DNA from 2 places in the Rhodococcus sp. MTM3W5.2 genome. Region 1 is predicted to be linked to the other one. Evidence: riboswitches for the same ligand, from Rfam matches in the RefSeq annotation. Region 1 holds a riboswitch; the other holds the start of a gene.

Region 1 (7,563 bases):
CGCCGCGACGAGGATCGCGCCCACCAGGATGCGGGCATAGTCACCGAGCGCCAGGCCGTCGAACATGTACCGCCCCAGTCCGCCCAGGTTGACGTAGGCGGCGACCGTGGCGGTGGCGATGACCTGCAGCGTCGCGTTGCGCAGCCCGCCGACGATCAGCGGCAGCGCGTTGGGGACCTCCACCCGGCCGAGTACCTGTGCCCTGGTCATCCCCATCGATCGCGCGGCGTCGACCACGACCGCGTCGACGTTCGCGACGCCTGCGTAGGTGCCTGCCAGGATCGGCGGGATACCGAGCAGGACCAGCGCGATGATCGGCGGGATCAGGCCGAGCCCGAGGAGCAGCACCAGGAACGTCAGGATGCCGAGGGTCGGCAGTGAGCGGAGCGAATTGACCAGCCCGACCAGGATCGCATCGCCCCTGCGGAAGTGCCCGATGAGCAGTCCCAACGGGATCGCGATGGCCGCGGAGATGGCGACCGCGAGCAGGCTGTACCAGAGGTGTTCGACGATCCGGGCGCCGATGCCGGTGGGGCCGGACCAGTTCGACGGGTCGGCGATGAAGTCGAAGGCGGATCCGAACAGGTTCATGCGGGGCCCTCCGTCGCGCGGAGGAGCGCCGCCGGTCCGTCCGCCCTGCGGCTACGGGCGGTCCTGGTCCACGGGGTGAGCAGGCGGCCCGCAAGATAGAGCAGGCCGTCGATCACCAACGCCAGGAAGACGATCGCGATGATCCCCGCCAGGATCTGGTCCGGGTAGTCGCGCTGGTAGCCCTTGGTGAACAGCTCACCGAGTCCGCCGATGCCGATCAGCGAGCCGACCGACACCAGCGAGATGTTGGTGACGGCGACGACCCGGATGCTGGAGATCAGCACCGGGAGGGCAAGCGGCAGTTCGACGGTCAGCGCGCGGCGAAGCGGGGTGAAGCCCATCGCGGTGGCCGAGTCGATCACCGATTCGGGCACCGAGTCGAGGGCCTCGGGCACGGCGCGCACCAGCAGTGCGGTCGAGTAGATCGCCAGCGCGATCACCACGTTCATCTCGTCGAGGATGTTCAGCCCGAGCAGGGGCGGGATGGTGACGAACAGCGCGAGCGAGGGGATCGTGAACGCGAGCGAGGCGAGCGTCATGGTGGTCTTGCGCAGCCACGGGATATTTCGGATGGCGACGCCGGCGGGCACCGCGATCAGCAGCCCGATCAGCAGCGGCAGCAGCGCCAGGTAGAGGTGCGTCTTCGCGAGGTCGACAACCTGCGAGAAGTTGTCGATCAACCAGCGCATCAGCCGGCCGTCTCGCCGTTGAAGAAGTGCCGGTTCCTGGCCCGGTCCTCGGCCTGTCGCTGATCCGCGAGTTTGCGGATCACCTCGGATCCGTTGACCCCGCCCACCACCGAGCCGGAATGGTCCACCACGACCCCGATTCCGGACGGCGACGAGATCGCGGCGTCCAGTGCCTGCCGTAGGTCCCCGCCCCGCGTGAACAGCGAACCGCCCGCGGACGTGCTCTCGGCCAGTGTGTTGCCTGCCCGGATGCCCTCGACGCCGGTGACGTCGATCCAGCCGCGCGGCGCCGCGCCGTCCTCGGTGACCACGAGCACCCACTCGCCCTGGCCGAGGCGAAGCGCGGCGAGTTCGGATTCGACGGCGGTGCGGATCTCGTGCACCGGCACCTCGTCGGCGGGCCGGAACGACAGCCCGCGGTACCCGCGATCGCGTCCCACGAAGTCGGCGACGAAATCCGTTGCGGGGGAGGCGAGCACGGTCTGCGGATCGGCGTACTGCTGAAGCCTGCCGTGCGGGCCGAACACCGCGACGCGGTCGCCGAGCCGGACCGCCTCGTCGATGTCGTGGGTGACGAACACGATGGTCTTGCGCAGCTGCGCCTGCAGGCGCTGCATCTCGGCCTGTAGGTCCTCGCGGACCACCGGATCGACCGCGCTGAAAGGCTCGTCCATCAGCAGGATCGGTGGGTCGGCCGCCAGGGCCCTTGCGACGCCGACGCGCTGCTGCTGGCCGCCGGAGAGCTGGGACGGGTAGCGGGTGGCAAGCGCGGGGTCGAGCCCGACCCGCTCGAGCACCTCGAGCGCGGCCTTGCGGGCCGCGCGTCGCGAATCGCCGCGCAGCACAGGCACGGTGGCCACGTTGTCGACCACGGTCCGGTGCGGCAGCAGGCCCGCGCTCTGGATCACGTAGCCGATGCCGAGGCGGAGCTTGACCGCGTCCGTGCGGGTGACGTCCTGGCCGTTCACGATCACCTTGCCGGAGGTGGGGGTGATCATCCGGTTGATCATCCGCATGGACGTGGTCTTGCCGCAGCCCGACGGTCCGACGAACACGGTGAAGGACTCGGGCTCGATGACCAGGTCGAGGTTGTCGACCGCGGTGGTGCCGTCCGGGTAGCGCTTGGTGACCGACTCGAAGGAGATCAAGGCCGGCCGCCTACGACACCGGCTTGTCGAGCCCCTGTGCCGACACCCATTCGGTGGCGGCGGCGTCCGGTTCGGTCTTCGAGTCGCCGGACACCGAGGTGTTCAGGGCGATGAGCTCGTCGGTGGTCAGCTTGGCCGACACCGCATTCAGGACCGCCGCCAGCTTCTCGGACTGCTTGTTCGCGCGCAGGACCGGCACCACGTTCTGCGCCGGGAAGTTGTTCTTCGGGTCCTCGAGGACCACGAAGTTGTTCTTGGCGATGGCAGGCGAGGTGGTGAAGATGTTCGCCGCGGTGACCTGGCCGGAGGAGAGGGCGGCCACCGTGGCCGGTCCGCCGCCGTCCGCGATCGGCACGAAGTTCTGCGGGCTGATGACGAGGCCGTAGTCGGCCTCGAGTCCGGGCAGCCCTCCCGCGCGCTCCTGGAACTCGGCTGGGGCGCCGAACTTCACCTCGGCGGAGTGCGGCGCCAGGTCCGCGATCGAGGTCAGCTGCCACTTGTCGGCGGTCTCGCGGGTGACCACCACCGCGTCCTTGTCCTCGCCGGGTGCGGGCGTGGTGATCGCCAGGTCGGGGCCGAGCGCCTCGGGCAGGGCCGCGTCCACCTCGGCGGCGCTGGTCGCGGTGGTGTCCTTGTCGAGGTACTGCAGCAGATTGCCGGTGTAGTCCGGGATCACGTCGATGGACCCGTCCTTGACCGCGGGGATGTAGGTCTCGCGGCTGCCGATGTTGAGCTTCGTCTGCACGTCGAAGCCATTGGCACGCAGGGCCTCCGCGTAGATGTTCGCCACGGTCTCGGACTCGGGGAAGTTTGCCGACCCCACGATGATCGCGTTCGGGTCCGAGCTCGTGCCACCGCCGCTGCTGAGCGGGTCGGAGTCGCCGCCGCATCCGGTGAGGGCAAGGGAGGTGACCGCCGCGGCGACGGCAAACGGGAGCAGGCGTGCGGAGCGGAGAGCTGAGAACCTCATGGCGTCCTTCCATCGGTTCCGGCGGTAGCACCCGTCCCCTTCGGACTGGTTGCTGCGGCGTCAACAAGCCGGATCTCTCGGCCGCTCGAGATGGTGCTGGCCACCGAGTGTAACGATAGGGAGGACATTCGCTGGGTGAGGAGAGGGAGCGTGGCGCGCCATGACGGCTCGGTGGAGGAAGGCCGCGATGACAGCGATGTCCGCGGCCGTGGTGTGCGCGCTCGCCGGATGCACGGTGGACAATTCCCGGCTCGACGAGACACAGGCACCGGCAGCGATCACCGTCGGATCCGGGGAGAGCGCGGAGTCACAGGTCGTCGCGGAGATCTATGCGGGGATCCTGCGTGGCACCGGATCCCCGGTCGAGGTGGGTTCCCCGGAGACCAGGGCGGAGTACGTGGAGGGACTCGGGGCGGCGGACATCACGGTGGTGCCGGACTTCACCGGGCAGCTGCTGCACTACTTCCAGCCGGATTCGGCGCTCACCGATCCGGACGAGGTGTTCGAGGAGCTGAACAGGTCTCTGCCGGAGGGGCTCTCGGTGTCCGACTACAGCGAGGCAGAGTTGGAGACCGAGGAATCTGCGCCGGCCGAGAACGTCGTGCCCCTGATTCGCAGCGGGGTGCTCACCGAGGATCAGGTCAAGGCGCTCAACGTCGTTGCGGGCGAGCTGACCTCGGCCGACCTGGCGTCGATGGCGGAGCGGGTCCGCGTCGGCGAGCTCACCTCGGCGCAGGCCGCGGACGAATGGCGCGCGGCTCGCTGAGCGCGGTGACGCACGAACGGGCGGTTACCGGGTTCGCCTCTCGGCGATCCTCCCGGTAACCACCCGTTCGATGCGTGAGCTAGACCTCGGTGCGTTCGAGCGCCTCGCGCAGGAAGCCGCCGAGCTCGCGCACGGCGTCGTTTGCCTCCCGCAGGATCGACGCCTGCAGGTGCGCGACGTGCCACAGGTTCGGGTACTCGGTGAACCGAACCGTGACGTCGGCGGCGCGCATCTTCTGCACCAGTTCCGTCACCTGTGGGTACAGCACCTCGGAGGTGCCGACGTGCACGATGGTCGGCGGTAGCCCGGCCATGTCGGCGTGCAGCGGCGCGAAGCCCGGGTCGGCCGGGTCTCCGCCGCCGAGGTACGCCTCGGCGGCGACGAACGACCACGCCGTGTTGACCACGAGATCGCGATCCTTCGGGGCGTCCCTGGCGCCGGGGTCCACCCATGGCGCGATCAGCCCGAGCGCAGCCGGGCGCACGTCGTGCGCGTCGATCAGGCGGCGCGTGGTGGCAAGCGACAGTCCGCCGCCCGCCGAATCCCCCGCGATGGCAACCTGATCGGCGGAGTACCCGTGCTCGACCAACAGCTCGAGGTACGCGTCGACCGCGTCCTCCAGTCCGGCCGGGTACGGATCCTCCGGAGCGAGGCGGTAGTCGAGCAGGTACACCGCGGCCTCGGACTCGCGTGCCAGGTACGCGGCCAGCGACCGGTGGGTGGCGAGCGATCCGAGGGTGTACCCGCCGCCGTGCAGGTACAGCACGGCGGTGCGGCGCTCGGTGGCCCCGACCGTGATGCGCTCGGCCCTGCGGCCTGCCAGGGTCAGCTCGCGCACGACGGTGTCGCGGGGGAGCCGCTGCAATGGGGAACCGGCGTCGAGCAGGGCACGCGCCGCGGGTACCGGCATCTTCGCGTGCAGGGCCACCCGGTAGAAGGCGCCGAGGTTCGCCGCGACCAGCGGTCGGGGGAGGAACACCACTGGGCTACTTCCCCTTCGGCATCACGCGGCCGGCGATCTCGGCGACAACGCGTTGGTAGCTCGAGCCGACCAGGCGTACCCAGGCGTCGAGGAACTTGGCGTCGGCGCCGATCAGCACCCGCGCCTTGCCCTTCTGCACGCCGTTCACGATGACCTTCGCGGCCTGCTCAGGCGTGGTGCGCGCCAGCTTCTTGTCGAAGAACTCGGAGAAGGCCGCGAGGTCCTCCCCTGGCCCCGCGGTCGCGTTGCGGGCGATGGCGGTCTTGATGCCGCCGGGGTGCACACAGGTCACCTTGACCGGGTGCTTGGCGATCAGCATCTCCTGCCGCAGCGACTCGGTGAAGCCCCGGACCGCGAACTTCGCGGAGTTGTATGCGGACTGACCGGGCATCGAGAGCAGCCCGAAGAGGCTCGAGACGTTCACCACGTGCCCGTCGCCGGATGCGACCAGGTGCGGCAGGAATGCCTTGGTGCCGTTGACGACTCCCCAGAAGTCCACGTCCATGATCTTCTCGATGTCCTTGAACTCGGACTTCTCGAACTCACCGTGGTACGCGATGCCTGCGTTGTTGTAGATCTGGTTGACCTTGCCGAAGTGGGCGGCGATCGCGTCGGCGTATTCCAGTACGGCCTCGCGCTGGGACACGTCCAGGTGGTCGGACCTGACCTCGGCGCCGAGCGCCTCGGCCTGGCGCACGGTCTCGGCCAGTCCGATGCTGTCGAAGTCGGACAGGGCGAGCCGGGCGCCCTTCTGCGCCAGGTTCAGCGCGAGCGCGCGACCGATGCCGGATCCCGCTCCGGTGATGACCACGACCTTGCCTGCGAAATCGCTCACTGTGCAACAACCTTCTCGTCGTCATCGCCGGCGGTGCCGGCAAGCGGTGCATCGCCGGCGGTGCCGGCAATCGGTGCATCGCCTGCGGTGCCGGCGATGGGTGCAATACCGCGTTCGATCTCGGCGGCGATCTCGTCGCCGGTGATCGCGGGCAGATCCCTGGTGGCCACGCTGCGGTAGGCGGCGAGGTCGAACTTCTTTGTCGTGTTGCGGAACTGGAAGGTGAAGCCCGGCCACAGCGTGGTGTTGTTGCCGTGCTTGTCGAGGTACCAGCTGGCGCAGCCGCCGTTGTTCCAGACGCTGCGCGCGAGCTTGTCCTGCAGGTCCTTGTTGTAGGCGTCCTGCACCTCCTGGCGGACCTCGATGGTCCCGATACCGTTGCGCTCGATGGTGTTGATCGCGTCGATGACGTAGTTGAGCTGCGACTCGATCATGAAGACCATCGAGGTGTGGCCAAGGCCGGTGTTCGGGCCGACGAGGAAGAACATGTTGGGGAAGTTGGCGATCGCCGATCCCTTGTAGCCCTGCTGTCCGCTGGCCTCGAAGACCTCCGCGGCGGAGCGGCCGTCCTTGCCGATGATCCCGGCGAAGGTGGGGGAGTCCGTCACGTGGAAGCCGGTGGCCACCACGATCGCGTCGACCTCGCGGGTCGCGCCGTTGCGGTCGACGATGCCGTTGGCCGTGACCTCCGCGATGCCGTCGGTGACCAGGTCGACGTTCGGCTGGGCCAGCGCGGGGTAGTAGTTGTTGGAGATCAGCATGCGCTTGCAGCCGATCTGGAAGTTCGGGGTGACCTTCTTGCGCAGGTCCCGGTCCTTGATCTGCATGCGCAGGTGGCGCTCGGCCGCGAACTGCAGCGGCTTCATGAAGATCGGGGCCTTGGCCAGGCCGACGACCTGGGTCTCGCGCATCCAGTAGATGCCGGTGCGGGAGAGCTTCTGGAACCCGGGCACGTACTTGAACGCGAGCTTCTCGAGCGTGGTGTACTCGCGGTCCGCGCGGGGCAGGACCCACGGCGCCGTGCGCTGGTAGACGTCGAGCCGGCCGGCCTTCGCGGCGAGTTGGGGGACGATCTGGATGGCGGAGGCGCCGGTGCCGATCACGGCGATGCGCTTACCTGCCAGGTCGGCGTCGTGGTTCCAACGGGCGGAGTGGAAGATCTCGCCCTCGAATCCGTCGATGCCCTTGATGTCCGGCAGCGACGGCTCGCACAGCGCGCCGACGGCCGAGATCACGATCTTGGCGGTGAATGCGCCCTGCGAGGTCTGCACCTCCCAGCGTGCGCTGACGTCGTTCCAGCGCGCCTCCTGCACGTCGCAGTCGAAGACGTGCTTGTCGAGCACGTTGTACTTGCGCGCGACGGAGCTGATGTAGTTCTGGATCTCCGGCTGCTTGGAGAACGACCGGGTCCAGGTCGGATTCAGCGCGAAGGAGTACGAGTACAGATGCGAGGGGACGTCGCAGGCCGCGCCGGGGTAGGTGTTGTCGCGCCAGGTGCCGCCCACCTCGCTGCCGCGTTCGAGGACGACGAAGTCCCGCTTGCCCTCTTGAACCAGCTTGATCGCGGCGCCCAGGCCCGCGA
Region 2 (7,563 bases), 940 kb from region 1:
CGCTGGAGCGGATGGCGCCGGAGCCCGGTGAGGTGTGGAGATGGGTCACGTGGGTGTGGCTGCACTGGTACGTGGCGCTGCGCGCCGAGGCCACCGTGCTCGCGGGCGGCCCCGATGCCGCCGATCGTCTGGCCGAGGCCCGGACCATCGTGGCGGGGAACCCCGTCGCCGGTGCCATCGTGGAGCGGGCCGAAGCGCTGCTCGCCCGGGACCGGGAGCGGCTGCTCGCCACGGCGGATGCCTTCGACGCCGCCGGTTGCCGCTATCAGTCGGCGCGGACAAGGGTGCTCGCGGGCGGTGACCACGCCGCCGTCGGGGCGGCCGCGCTCGCCGATCTCGGTCTCGCCCCGATGGCCACGACCCGGCAGCCGTGACGAGGCGGGTCCGCCTCGGTCAGGAACTGCCCGCCGAGGCGAGGGTGCCGACACCGAGGGCGGCGAGGATTCCCGCGCTGACGGTCTCCAGCCGTTCGGTCACCTTCGGCCTTCGCAGCAGCGCGACCAGGCGCGACGCGGCGACCGCGAACGCGCCCATCACCACCAGCGCCACGACGGCCTCGACCGCACCCAGGGTCATCGCCGAGCCGAAGGTCACCTGGTCGAGGAACTGCGGGACGACGGCGAGGTAGAACAGGCCCATCTTCGGGTTCAGGGCGCACGAGAGCACCCCGGCGCCGAAAGCGGACCCGGTCGAGGCCGCGACCGGTCCCGCCGCCGCGGGCCCTGCCGCGCGTCGCCGGAGCAGGGCGCGGACCCCGAGGTAGAGCAGGTACAGCCCGCCCGCGATCTTGACGACCCGGTAGGCGGACGCGGACTGTTCGAGCAGTGCCGCGACGCCGAGGGCCACCACCACGGCCCAGAACAGGCTGCCGATGGATACCCCGATGGCCGCGGCGACGCCAGGGCGGGTGCCGCCGATGCTGTAGCGGAGCACCAGGAACGAATCGGGTCCCGGCATGAGCGCGAGGAGCAGGCAGACGCCCGCGAAGCTGAGCAGGGTGGCGGCGGTCATGGCGACAGGAAACCGCGGATCAGGACGCGAATCAAATCGGCGTCAGGGGCGCAGCGCCGCGAAGTCGGCGCCGGTCATCTCGACGGACAGCTCCCACAGTTCCCGCGCCAGCTCCTGGTCCCGCGCGCTCTGGCTGCGCCCGCACCGGGCCACGGGTCCGCGCATGCCGCGCAGGCCCTCCGGGCCCAGGTAGTCGCCGTTCTCGACATCGGGCATCGTCGCGCCGTAGAGCTGGCTCAGCGCGCCGTCGGCCTCGCTGTTGACGACGATCCGCATGCCCAGCCGGGTGAGCGACGCGAGTCCGGGGATCGGCGGCAGCATCGAGTCGAAGAGGTTGGTCGCGGCCACACCGGGGTGCGCGCCGATCGAGATCAGCGGGCTGCCCGCGGCGGCCGCCCGCCGGGCGAGCTCGGCGCTGAAGATCAGGTTCGCGAGCTTGGACTGCCGGTACGCGGCCATACGCTCGTACGGGCGTCGTTCGAAGTTCGGGTCCTCGAGGTCGATGGTCCCGCCGTAATGCGCGATGCTCGCCAGGGTGACCACCCGCGGTGCCTCCGCCCGCAGGAGCAGCGGCAGCATCGCGTCGGTCAGCGCGAAATGGCCGAGATGGTTGGTGCCGAACTGGGTCTCGAAACCGTCGGCCGTCGTGCCCTGCGGGATCGCCATCACCCCGGCGTTGTTGACGAGCACATCGACGGACCCCACCGCCGCCGCGGTCTCCTCGGCCGCCGCCCGGACCGAGGCCAGGTCCGCCAGGTCGAGCCGGACCAGCACGTGTTCGGCCGTCGATCCGGCGGCGCGACCCGCCGCCCGGACCGATTCCAGCGCGCTCGCGGCGCGCTCGAGGTCGCGGCAGGCCAATACCACCCCGGCTCCCGCTCCCGCGAGCGCGGTCACGGCCTGCAGCCCGAGGCCGTTGTTGGCGCCGGTGACCATGATCGTCCGGCCGCGCTGGTCGGGCAGGTCCGCGACCCCGAACCGCGGCTTCACGAGCGGCGGCCGGGCCGCGCGCCCGGCGTCGATGACCGGGCCGGGGTCCTGTCGGTGGGATGCGGGCGGCTCGGATTCGGGCATGGCTTCTCCAGACGTTGCGGCGCGGTCCTCGTGCCCGACCCTACGGCCGCCCGCGCCACCACGCCCGGAGATGCGCTCAGCCGCGACCGAGTCGCTCGTCCGCGGCCGCGTGTGCGGCGGCCAGCGGGGTGATGCCCGCGCGCTCTGCCCGGTCGAACAGCTCGCCGAGGGTGCTGCCGATGAGGTTCACCCGGGCCAGGACCTCGTCGTAGCCCCGGTTCTCGCCGTCGGCCAGGATCGCGAACAGGGCGCCGCCCGCATTGGCGACGAAGTCGGGTGCCCACAGGATCCCCCTTGCGGCCAGGCGATCCGCGCCGTCCGGTCGTGCGAGCTGATTGTTCGCCGGACCCACGACAGCGCGGCAGTCGAGGCCGTCGATCACCTCGTCGGTGAGCACGCCGCCGACACCGGCAGGGACGAAGAGGTCCGCGGGCACGGCGGGGGCGTCCTCGGGCCGGACCCAGCGGGCGCCGAGCTCCTCGGCCAGCGCCTGCTTGCCGAGGTCGATGTCGCTGACGGTGAGAACGGCGCCCTCCGCGGCGAGCGTGCGTGCCAGCCGGGAGCCGACCTGCCCGAGCCCGCTGATCGTGACCCTCATGCCCGCAAGGCCGGAGCCGGGGAAGGCGCGATCGACCGTCGCGCGCAGGGCCGAGTAGACGCCGACCGCGGTGGGCTCGGCCGGTTCGCCGATCCCGCCCGCGGCGGTGGGCAGGCCGAAGACGTGCGCGGTCCGTTCCCGGACGATCTGCATGTCGGCCGCGCTGGTGCCGACATCCTCGGCGGTCCGGTAGCTGCCGCCGAGTCCGTCGACGATGTCGGCCAGGTCGAGCATGGCCGCGCGGCGCCGGTCCCCGTCGAGGACCTCGCCCGGCGCCAGGGCGATCACGGACTTGCCGCCGCCGGTGTCCAGGCCCGCGACCGCACACTTGAGGGTCATCGCGGCGGACAACCGGAGCGCGTCCTGCATGCCGTCCTGCCAGTCCGGGTACTGCCACACCCGGCAGCCGCCGAGCGCGGGTCCCAGCCGGGTGGAGTGCACGGCGACGGTGATCGGGAGGCCCGAGCGCGCACCGGCCTCGAGGGCGACGTGTTCGTGGTCGAAACCGCCGTGCGGGGTGCGGGTGACGGGTCGGGCTTCCAGGGTGGTCATCGTTGACGTCCTTCCGATAGCTGGGCTGGGTGGCGCTCAGTGCAGTGTCGAGGTGTGCTGTGTGTCGCCACTACAGTCGATATGGCTGGCAGAACAGTCAATAGTGAGATTTCTGGCTGATCACTGCGATCAGTAGGCGGTGGTGACTCGGGTCACTGGTGTGACGTAGCGCTCAGTTGTCCACCGATCGGCGGACCCGAGGTTCCACCGGCGGACCCGCCGATCGGCGGACAGACACGAGCGGCGCCCCCGACGAGAGTTGATTGCGTACCCGAACCCCAGGAAAGGGAATCGCATGACGACAACACAGGCGCCGCCGCAGCTCCGGCGGGTTCTGTTCATCGGAACCCCGGCGGCCTTCGTCGAGACCGAGCGGTGGGTCGCGGCGCACGGTCTGGAGTCCACGCGGACGCTCGGCGACGACCTGCTCGTCGCGATCGCCACCGAGGACGTGCTCGACGGGATCTGCTCGGCCGCCGACGCGGCGGCGGTGCAGCACGTGCGCGCGCTGGGGGTGCCGTGCATTGGGGTGGCTCCCACCGTGCCGGTGCTGTCCCTCGCGGCCTATTTGATCTGACCCAAAGGGGCTGCACACCAAGGTATTCCATTCGAAACAGAAGAAGCCATCGGGCGTCAGGGGCCGGCTCGCGGATCACGCGAGCCGGTCCTTGCTGTTGACAAGCCGCAGCCCGGGCTGCCATCCTCGCCGTAGGTCATGAGTGCCAGCAGATAGCCCCGGCTTGCTGGCCGGCAACCCTCCACCGCGGTGGGGTGCCCCGGGTGACGACCTGGCTGCGGTCCAACACCGGACCCGGCAAGCGCGGGCTCGTTGTCTTCCACAAGCACACGGGTCCCTGACCGAGGGATGTCTGATGACTGCTGTTCTCACCGCCACCGCCACCGCCACTGCCACCGCCGTTCGCTTCGCCGAGCGCTGCACCGACCGGCCGTTCGCCGAGGTCTCCGGGGCCGACCTGGCCGTCCCGCTGTCCGGAGGCGGGACCTGCACCTACGCGAACTTCGACTACGCGGCCAGCGCGCCTGCGTTGGCTCAGGTCACCGCGCGGGTGCAGGAGCTGTTGCCCTACTACGCCAGCGTGCACCGGGGTGCCGGGTACGCCTCGCAGGTGTCCACCGCCAGCTATGAGGGAGCCCGCGACGTGGTCGCCGGTTTCGTCGGGGCCCGGTCGGACGACGTGGTGGTGTTCACCAGGAACACCACCGACTCGCTGAACCTGCTCGCCGGCTGTGTGCCCGGTGAGACCGTCGTCCTCGACATCGAGCACCATGCAAATCTGTTGCCCTGGAAGAAGAACGGAGCGCGGGTCGTCCGGTCCGCGGACACCGTAGCCGAGACGGTGGAGCGGATCGTCGCCGAACTGTGCAGCAAGCCTGCCGCGCTGCTCGCCGTCACCGGCGCCTCCAATGTCACCGGCGAGGTACTGCCGATCGCCCGGCTCGCCGAGGTCGCGCACGCCTGCGGGGCGCGGATCCTCGTCGACGGCGCCCAGTTGCTGCCGCACCGGCGGGTGGACATCGCCTCGCTCGGCGTCGACTACCTGGCCTTCTCGGGGCACAAGCTGTACGCGCCGTTCGGGGCGGGCGCACTCATCGGCAGGCGGGACTGGCTGGACGCCGCCGAGCCGTACCTGGTCGGCGGCGGCGCCACCCGCGACGTCTCGGCGGAGGGTGTCGACTGGGCGCAGGCCCCGCAGCGGCACGAGGCGGGCACCCCCAACGTGCTCGGCGTCGCGGCGCTCGCGGCGGCCTGCACGGCGTTGGCCGGACTCGACGCGGAGGCGTCCGAGCTGCACGAGCGTGCCCTGTGCGCTCGGCTCGTCGACGGGCTGCGCGGCATCGACGGCGTCGAGCTGCTCCGGATCTGGTCCGACTCGCCGGATTCGGTCGGCATAGTCACCTTTGCCGTCGACGGATTCGCGCCCCGCGAGGTGGCGAGCTACCTCTCGGACCGGCACGGCATCGGGGTGCGCGACGGCCGGTTCTGCGCGCACCCGCTGCTGGCCCGGCTCGGCAGGCCGGACGGTGCGGTCCGGGCGAGCCTCGGCCTTGGCAGCCACGCCGCCGACGTGGACCGGCTGGTCGCGGCGCTGCGGGAACTGGTGGACGGCCGCCGCCCCGCCACGGGCCTCGCCGGGTAAACTCGCGCCATGGCACCCCTGACGACCGTGGCGACTGACGCCCGGTGGTGCCGTCGGCATGTGGATCTCTGCCGTACCGCGTCGGGCATGTGTCTGGGCTGAGCTCGCCCCCAGCTCACCAGCTCGCACGCATCTCTCGAGGAGACCCATGTCCATCGATTCGTCTTTCCGTACCCGGCCGCTGCATGTCGCGGTCGAATTGTCCGGCGCCGGTCACCACCCGGCGTCCGCGGCGCACACCGACTTCCGGATCCCGCTCGGGCTCACCGACTACTGGGTGGACCTGACCGCACCCGCGGACCCCGACGCGCAGCTCGACCTGGCCGCGGTTCCCGGCACCGTCGTCCGCATCCGAGCGCACGACCTCCGCGGTGCACAGCAACAGCGTGACAGGATCCGGGCAGACGCCGCGGCCGATGGCCGGGACCCGGACTCGGTCACGGTGCTGCTCGACGTCGAGGTGCTCCTCGGCGATGATTCGCGTTCCGCGCGAAGAGAACTGGCTCTGCTCGACGGTGGGCTCCTGGATGTGCGGGTGCCCGACTCGATCTCCTACGTCGGGACGGCATCCGGTCTGGCCGGGCTCATCGCCGACATCCGCGCGGCGGGCGTCGCCGACGGGGTGACCCTGCTGCCGCTGGTCCTGCCCCGCGTGCTGGACCGCGTGGTGGACGACGTGCTGCCACTGCTGCACGAGCGCGGCGTCACCCGCCCGTCGGCGGCGCTCGGCGAGGTGCTCGGGCAGTTCGGGTTGACCTCCGGCAGAAGCATTCTCGCGTCATAGCGGGCATCCGACGGCGGGAGCCATCGTCCGGTCACGCCGGTCGATGGCTCCCGCCGTTTGCCGGTCAGGCCGCCGCGGTTTCCGTGATGATGCGGACCCGGGGGTCGGGATCGAAGCGGTAGCCGGTGCCGCGGACGGTGGACACCAGCCAGCCGTAACGCCCGAGCTTCATCCGGACCCGGGAGACGTGGACGTCCACGCTGCGACCCGCCCGCTCGCGCTCGCCGAGGGTGCCGCTCAGCTCGAGCAGCCGACGCCTGGAGACCACCACCCGCGGCCGCCGGGCCAGGTGGGAGAGGATCTCGAACTCGGTGTGGCTCAACGAGACCGGCTCGCCGCGGGTGAACACCTGCCGGGCCGGGAGATCGATGACCAGCGGAGCGTCGATGGCCGTCGGCTTCGGGAGAGCGGCGGCAGGCGCAGGCGCGGTGTCCATCCGGGCCCGGGTGCTGACGCCGGGGAGGAGCTCCTGCGCGGTCGCGCGGAGTGCGTTTGCGAGGGCGACCAGCTGCTGCCGGTCGGTGGATCCGGTGTTGCTGAACTGCAGGGTGAGGATCAGGTCGGGATTCGAATCCCGCTGTCCCAGTGCGGAATCAACCATGGGTAACTCCCAGTTTTGAGTGTGTTGGTGTGCGCCGGTCGTGGTCAACGACAGCTGCGACACTCACTCCGAACGGGGGAGGTGACGGTGGGGGTGGGCATGGTGATGTTCGCCGCCGGGATCATTCGCCGAGCGGGGTCGGGCGGAAGTACCGGCCGTCGTGGTACAGCAGGGGAGCCGCTGCTGCCTCCGCGTCGTCCTCGTCGTGCACGCGCGTGACCAGCCCGATCACCAGCGTGTGGTCGCCGATCGGGATGAGCTGGTGGACGGTGGTGCGCAACCAGATCGGGGTGCCGTGCAGCACCGGCTCGCCGGTTTCGAGGCGCTTCCACAACGATTCGTCCGCGAAGCGCTGGTCGGCGCTGCGCGAGAACCGCTGGGCGAGATGCTGCTGGTGTTCGCCGAGCAGGTGGATCACCAGCGAGTCCGCTGCGTGCAGCGCCTTGATGCTCGAGGAGTTGTGCGCGATGTTGAACGAGACCAGCGGCGGGTCCAGCGAGATCGACGCGAAGGAGGTGGCGGTGAAGCCGACCGGGCCAGCCCCGGCGTCGAGCGTGACGATGGTGACGCCCGCCGGGTAACGGCGCATCGCCGCCCGGTACTGGTCGGCGGTGATGCCGATCGGGTCCTCGGGGGTGGCCGCGTTGGGCAGGTTCTCGAGTGGCTGTGACAACGGATTCTCCGGATCTTCGGCTGCGTGAGAAGCACGCACTACGGGTGCGTGCCGACGAGTCGGATCAGCGCGGACACCGGCTCGCGGAGGTGCGGCACAGGTCGACGTGTC

Evidence for each region. A riboswitch is a leader RNA that binds a small molecule or an ion and turns the genes downstream of it on or off. The one in region 1 is predicted to bind S-adenosylmethionine.
Region 2: linked by a shared signal. The riboswitch ahead of BTZ20_RS23525 (aminotransferase class V-fold PLP-dependent enzyme) and the one ahead of BTZ20_RS18970 (ABC transporter substrate-binding protein) in region 1 are both predicted to bind S-adenosylmethionine.

The regions. Positions count from the first base shown of each region.
Region 1 covers NZ_CP019572.1:4,215,025-4,222,587, reverse strand. The annotation lists gene BTZ20_RS18985 (ABC transporter permease) at 1-591, opposite strand, end outside; gene BTZ20_RS18980 (ABC transporter permease) at 588-1,280, opposite strand; gene BTZ20_RS18975 (ABC transporter ATP-binding protein) at 1,280-2,428, opposite strand; gene BTZ20_RS18970 (ABC transporter substrate-binding protein) at 2,439-3,398, opposite strand; SAM riboswitch class I at 3,405-3,495, opposite strand; gene BTZ20_RS18965 (glycine betaine ABC transporter substrate-binding protein) at 3,586-4,164, shown strand; gene BTZ20_RS18960 (alpha/beta hydrolase) at 4,244-5,143, opposite strand; gene BTZ20_RS18955 (SDR family NAD(P)-dependent oxidoreductase) at 5,151-5,981, opposite strand; partial or broken gene BTZ20_RS18950 (flavin-containing monooxygenase) at 6,122-7,563, opposite strand, start outside.
Region 2 covers NZ_CP019572.1:5,155,361-5,162,923, reverse strand. The annotation lists gene BTZ20_RS23550 (ATP-binding protein) at 1-374, shown strand, start outside; gene BTZ20_RS23545 (LysE family translocator) at 394-1,011, opposite strand; gene BTZ20_RS23540 (oxidoreductase) at 1,054-2,085, opposite strand; gene BTZ20_RS23535 (Glu/Leu/Phe/Val dehydrogenase family protein) at 2,162-3,235, opposite strand; gene BTZ20_RS23530 (hypothetical protein) at 3,531-3,812, shown strand; SAM riboswitch class IV at 3,947-4,062, shown strand; gene BTZ20_RS23525 (aminotransferase class V-fold PLP-dependent enzyme) at 4,108-5,394, shown strand; gene BTZ20_RS30000 (putative leader peptide) at 5,404-5,496, shown strand; gene BTZ20_RS23520 (LLM class flavin-dependent oxidoreductase) at 5,543-6,178, shown strand; gene BTZ20_RS23515 (winged helix-turn-helix domain-containing protein) at 6,243-6,779, opposite strand; gene dszD (NADH:FMN oxidoreductase DszD) at 6,901-7,452, opposite strand; gene BTZ20_RS29995 (putative leader peptide) at 7,517-7,563, opposite strand, start outside.